2 linked regions of the Oceanicoccus sp. KOV_DT_Chl genome follow. The protein of the gene in region 2 binds, or shares a complex with, the protein of the main gene of each other region. Links are inferred from orthologs where the notes say so. Each region holds a gene or a part of one and is shown on either strand. Other genes may lie near its edges.

Region 1 (3,182 bases), on a different replicon or contig from region 2:
CATCGCGCAGCGCAATGCTGGTGTGAGTGAATGCGCCGGGATTGAAGATAATGAAATTAATACCTTCATTGCGGGCGGCGTGGATGCGCTCAATAAGTTCGTACTCCGCATTACTTTGCATGGTTAGCAAGTGGTGGCCAGCAGCGATAGCGGCGTCGGTTAAGTCCCGGTTGATGTCATCCAGCGTATCTGAACCGTATACTTCAGGCTCACGACTACCGAGCAGGTTGAGATTGGGGCCGTGGAGTACCAGAAAAGATGCCATGATTTGATCCTGATTTGCGCCTTTATTGTATCTAGATTGATCCTGGCTAGTGCCGCGAATGACTATCAAGCTAACTCGTAATGGCTAGTTGGCGCGATTCTGCCTTAAAAAATAAGCCTAGTCCAACTTTTGTTTATTTCAATGCATATAGCAGCAAAATAGCGACAATTGAATGCAAGATTGCCTCAAGTTTGTGTTTGTCTTTAACCTTTTAGCGACAATAGGCGACATGTTCTTCACACTATTTGGGGAGATTGGGGGAAATGTCGACTTTTTCTTAAATAATGCGTCTATCGTCTGTTAAAAGTTGATATATTGACGGTTTTGTAAAAGTTTGACGGTTTGTAAGCCTGGAATTGATAAAAAAATCGTTTCTACGACGATCGCAGCAACTCTAATTAAAAATTGGCTTATAACTAAGAGTTTTAACTATTTTCAGCTGGTGTGGCAGCGGCGATGGCATCCAGTACGATGTCCACGGTCAGAATTTGCGGGAGTAGCGTGCCATGAGAGGCGTTGCCAGCGGGAAACATTATATAGAGGGGAATACCATTGCGGCCATATTGCTTTAGCAAGTCAGTGATTAGTGGATTGTGGTTAGTCCAGTCACCTTTTAGGTAGGTGATCCCGGCGGTTTGCAATGCCTGTTGTATGGTTTGAGTGCTCAGTGTGACTTTCTCATTGGCCAGGCAAGTAATACACCAGTCGGCAGTGATATTTATAAATACGGGTTTGCCTTGTTGCCTTAGTTGCGCCAGCGTCTCGGGTTGATAGGCAATCCAGCTTTGGTCAGCAGTGCTCGCAGTGCTGTTATCCTGTGTGCGCAACATCGGGCTAACCAATAAACTGATGGCAGTTGCCAGGCAGATAGCACTTAAAGTCCGTTTAATAACGCCTCCGGACCAAAGCCATATTGCCAGCGCCAGTATGCTGCAGCCCAACAGCAGTGTCGCCATGCCATTGACCCCTGTCTGATTACCCACTACCCAGCATAACCAGATCGCAGTGATGTAGAGAGGGAAGGCGAGAAATTCCTTTAGATGCTCCATCCAGATGCCCGGTTTAGGGATTTTGGCCAGCAGTTTTGGTGAATAGCTAAGCAGTAATACCGGTAGTGCCATGCCTAGGCCGAGGGCGGCAAACACCAGTACTGCAATTGATTTGGGTTGGGTGATAGCAAAGCCTAGCGCGGTTCCCATAAACGGGGCGGTACATGGGCTGGCGACAACTGTCGCCAGAACGCCACTAAAAAAGCTGCCGCTATAGCCTTGCTTGCTGGCTAGCTCATTGCCAGCGTTCATCCATTGGCCGCCGATGTCGACAAAACCAGATAAGCTCAGGCCCATAACAAAAAATAAATAAGCGAGGCCGGCTACCAGCCATGGTGACTGTAAATGAAAGCCCCAGCCAATTGCTTCGCCTGCTGCCTGAAGTGTCACCAGAATGAAGGCCACTAATACAAAGCTGGCAATTACCCCGGCGCTATACGACCAGCCATGGGTGGTTGGCGAGTGTTGTTTGTCGTTAGCGAAGGCCAATACTTTTAGGCTAAGTACTGGAAACACACAGGGCATTAAATTCAAAATGGAACCGCCGAGTATGGCTAGTAACAGCATATACGGGAGCTGGTTCCAGTTGGTTGTTTTAGTCTCGGGCTGAACTGTGGTGGTTTGGCTGTTTCCTGCATCGATGGCCGCGGGTTTGGTTGTTTCCTGAATGCTAAGCTGCTGGCCGTTGATTTTAAAATATTGTGAGTAAGGGGGGTAGCATAAGCCAGCGTCAGCGCAGCCCTGGCTGGTAACGGTTAATTGAATATTGGTAAGTGCGGGTAGTTTGGGTAGAAAAATATCCGCTTGTTGGTAGTAGACTTCCACGCGACCAAAGTATTCATCTTCTTTTTCCAGTCCGCTGGGGATGATGGCATCGCTGGTCAGCACCTGACCGTTGGCGGAGAGCTGGAAACGAAAGCCATGGCGATATAGATAGTAGTCATCGGCAATTTGCCAGTTCAGTCGTAATTGGCCGTCAGCTTCAAATTCTGCGTTAAGCTGATAGGCTTGTTCTACCGGTAAAAATTCCGGGTCATCACCGAAGTTATTAGTGCTAAAGCTGCTGGAGGCATTGTTATCGAAGTCGTTCTGGGCCTGGCTGTAGCTGCTGTGGAGTATCAGGCTGAAAGCGAGAATAATAAGTCGAAAGTACATAAAATTCCTGAGGGTGTTTGAAAGTATAGTGACGGCAGCTAGCGTTATGCCTTGGGCTGGTAAACCCTTGCTTAGTTCCCTGACTGTTAGTGTCGGTTATTGTAGCGCAATATTGTTTAATAACTGTGGCACCATACCCATTATCTTATTTTATGCGAGTGTCTCAATGAGGTTTAAATGTTGATGTGGATAATGCAGCGTGGCCTGGTTTATAGCCTGCTTGGATTTTCGTTAGTGGCCTGTAATGGTTTTGTGGCAAAGCCGATGCCTGCACCGGTGGTGGAGGCGCTGGTTCAGCCAGAGCCAGCCCGGCAGCTATCAGCTGCCGGGCAGCGTCAGCAGCTTAGGGTGATGCTGGCCAATGCACAGCAAGCGCTGGCTGATGATCGGTTGATGGTGCCTGAGTTTGACAGTGCCTATGATTGGTATCGGCAGGTGCTGGCTGTCGATCAGGAGAATGCCGAGGCGCATTGGGGTATGCATGAAATTACCCGTCGCTACTTGCAGTTGGCGGAGCAGGCATTCGATAGTCACCGATTGGGTTTGGCAGAACAAATGCTGCGGCGTGCAGAGATGATTGCTGCTAACCCCCTTACCACAGAGGCGATTCGCCAGCGTTATAAACAGACAGTACGAACAGGTGAAGTATTGCTGCCGGTTGGTGCATTGTCGGCGCGTAATGAACTCATTCAACAGCAGCTAGCTGAGTTGGC
Region 2 (3,237 bases):
AGCTTAGTTGTAAATTGCTAGCCAAATTAGACACTCAGCACTTGTGGTTGTTTGCGAAGCGCGGCAAGCTAGTGCCACGATGACAATAACAACTGAAAACCCCATTATAGATCTTTTTCTCGACGCTTTATGGATGGAAAAAGGTTTAAGCCAAAACACGTTATCTTCCTATCGTAGGGATTTGAAACTGTTTGACCAATGGTTGCAGTGCACGGCCAGTCCCGGGCTGCTTCAAGTACAGCCTAGCGATATTCAAAGTTATCTTGCGGCACGTTTGCGCGACCAAAAATCCCCCCGATCGACCGCTCGATTGTTATCTTGCTTACGCGGATTTTATCAGTACCAGTTGCGTGAATCTAAAATAGCACTGGATCCAACACTGGATATAGATAGCCCTAAACTACCGATGCCGCTTCCCAAGTCACTTAGTGAGACCGAGGTTGAGGAGTTATTAAGTGCCCCGGATGTAGAGGTACCATTGGAACTGCGTGACCGGGCGATGCTGGAACTGTTATATGCCTCGGGTTTGCGAGTGACGGAGTTAGTCTCTTTACGTATGGGGCAGCTTAGTTTGACGCAAGGTGTAGTTAAAGTGATGGGCAAAGGTAGTAAAGAACGCTTGGTGCCGACTGGTGAGGAGGCTTTATATTGGATGCAGCGGTATATGCAGCATGGGCGGCCCCTATTATTGGGGACTCACATGAGCGATGTTATTTTCCCGTCAAGACGTGGCACTATGATGACCCGACAAACCTTTTGGCACCGGATAAAGTTATATGCGCAGCGAGCGGGAATCAAAAAAACATTGTCTCCCCATACCCTGAGGCATGCTTTTGCCACACATTTGATTAATCATGGGGCAGATTTGCGGGTGGTACAATTACTGTTAGGACACAGTGACCTGAGCACCACACAAATATATACTCATGTTGCTCGTGAACGTATGAAAGAATTACATACCCAGCATCATCCGCGCGGTTAGTTATAGGGTTGAGCGTATAATGGGATAAGCAATCAAGGAACCAAGTGAGTGTGCCGAAGACTAATGTCAGTATGTGGGTCCTGGTGCGTAAACAATAACAATTGAGAGAGTATTTAATGAATTATTTAGGTCGAAAGTTTCACTCTGCAAGCAACTATTTGCTGGGGTGCTTTATCTGTTTGATGAGTAGTGTGGTTGTCGCTCAAGCAGCGCCCGCTGCAATCGAAGGCGAAACCGCTATCGCGGAAACTATCAAAACAAGCTTGCTAGCTAGCCGTCCGGGTTTAAGTGTCGAGAGTATTAAAGCTAGCCCAATCGCAGGTTTGTATGCCGTCCAAATTGCTAACGGTCCGGTGCTGTATTCGACGGCTGATGGCAAGTATTTCGTGCTAGGTGATTTGTACCAGGTGGCTGTAGGTGGCTTTGTGAATTTGGCCGAACAGGAGCGTGAATCCGGTCGTGCCGAGTTGATGGCCGGAGTCAATATGGCAGATATGATTGTGTTTTCACCAAAGCAGCAGCCGGCCAAGGCGTCTATCATGGTCTTTACCGATGTCGATTGCTTCTATTGTCAGAAACTGCACCAGGAAGTACCGGATCTGAATCGCTTGGGTATTGAGGTACGTTATTTGGCTTATCCTCGTGCCGGTATTGGGTCTGACTCATATAAGAAAATTGCCAGTGCCTGGTGTGCAAAAGATAAGCAAGAGGCACTGACTAAATTAAAAAATCGTCAGCCGATTACTACCAATGTTTGTGCGACCAATCCAGTCGCTGCACAGTTTAGTTTAGGTCAACAAGTGGGTGTGACAGGAACGCCTGCACTTATTACCGAGCAGGGTCGTTTAATGCCTGGGTATATGCCTGCTTTGCAATTGGCGAGTGCGTTGGGAGTGCCGGTTGATCCTGAAATCGCTGCTGAACTTCAAGCAAAGCAAGCCGCACAAAAGCAGCGCTAAAAGTTCTATACGTATAATGTTAAACGGCACCTTCGGGTGCCGTTTGTATTTGCGAGTCGGTAGCTGCATTGGGTGTTTCTGGATGGCATTGAGCGCCAAGCTGAAATACAATGCGCGCTCGGAAAATAAACCAATATTTAAATAATCAATTTAGGTGGGAGTGGGCAGTTTGAACCCGGTCAATGTAGGTATTTGTGGTCTAGGAACAGTAGGTAAAGGCACGCTGGATGTCTTAACGCGCAATAATGCAGAAATATCAGCGCGTTCAGGGTGTGACATTGTTATCACCCATATCGGTGCTCGTGGTGGTGCAGACGTAGCTGGAATTAAAGTCAGTACTGATATTTTCGCGGTAGCCGAAGATCCAGATGTTCATGTATTGGTCGAGTTAATTGGCGGCACGACCGTGGCCAAAGAGCTGGTTATGAAAGCCATTGAAAATGGTAAGCATGTGATCACTGCAAATAAGGCTTTAATCGCTGAATTTGGCAATGAAATTTTTGCTGCAGCAGCTGTAAAGGGTGTCAGTGTTTCTTTTGAAGCCGCGGTTGCGGGCGGTATCCCTATTATCAAAGCTATTCGAGAAGGTCTGGCGGCCAATAAAATTGAGTGGTTGGCCGGAATTATTAATGGCACAGGTAATTTTATTCTCACTGAGATGCGGGAAAAAGGTCGCGACTTTGGTGATGTGTTAACCGAAGCGCAGCAGTTAGGCTATGCCGAAGCTGATCCAACCTTTGATGTGGAAGGTATTGATGCTGCGCATAAATTAGTGATTTTAGCTTCGTTGTCTTTTGGAATCCCACTGCAATTTGATAAGGTTTTTACCGAAGGTATTACTAGAATATCTACTGAAGATGTCAACTATGCTGAGGAGCTTGGTTACCGCATTAAACATTTAGGTGTCGCACGCAAGACCGAGAAAGGTGTTGAGTTACGGGTGCACCCAACACTGATTCCTGAAAAACGTTTAATTGCCAATGTGAACGGGGTGATGAATGCGATTCTAGTGAAAGGTGATGCGGTTGGCCCCACCTTGTTTTATGGCGCGGGCGCAGGCGCAGAGCCGACTGCATCAGCTGTAGTGGCTGATGTTATTGATGTGGCGCGAACGCTGAGTGCCGAACCAAAACACCGTGTTCCTCATTTGGCATTTCAGCCCAATCAGTTAAGTGATACGCCAATTTTAAGTATGGATGACGTTGAGACCGCCTACTATTTGCGCATCTCAGCGTTGGATCGCCCCGGGGTTTTATCTAAAGTTGCACAAATTCTTTCTGAGGCCGCAATCAGTAT

The links.
Region 1: the proteins of UNITIG_RS15770 (region 2) and UNITIG_RS14000 are in contact, whole or in part, in a crystal structure (PDB 1JZD), measured with the Escherichia coli proteins. The link is inferred for Oceanicoccus sp. KOV_DT_Chl from one-to-one orthologs.

Annotation. Positions count from the first base shown.
Region 1 is NZ_FQLF01000002.1:2,167,510-2,170,691, forward strand. What follows is about bases 81-2,931. They hold UNITIG_RS14000 (protein-disulfide reductase DsbD), read right to left. Parts: upstream 2,470-2,931; coding sequence 691-2,469; downstream 81-690. Other genes in these bases: aroQ (type II 3-dehydroquinate dehydratase), read right to left, coding at 81-265; UNITIG_RS14005 (hypothetical protein), read left to right, coding at 2,647-2,931. Also shown: more of aroQ, read right to left, coding at 1-80; more of UNITIG_RS14005, read left to right, coding at 2,932-3,182. UniProt on the Escherichia coli protein: Required to facilitate the formation of correct disulfide bonds in some periplasmic proteins and for the assembly of the periplasmic c-type cytochromes.
Region 2 is NZ_FQLF01000004.1:59,415-62,651, forward strand. The notes cover bases 114-3,019. They hold UNITIG_RS15770 (DsbC family protein), read left to right. Parts: upstream 114-1,098; coding sequence 1,099-1,941; downstream 1,942-3,019. Other genes in these bases: xerD (site-specific tyrosine recombinase XerD), read left to right, coding at 114-982; UNITIG_RS15775 (homoserine dehydrogenase), read left to right, coding at 2,111-3,019. Also shown: more of xerD, read left to right, coding at 80-113; more of UNITIG_RS15775, read left to right, coding at 3,020-3,237. UniProt on the Escherichia coli protein: Acts as a disulfide isomerase, interacting with incorrectly folded proteins to correct non-native disulfide bonds.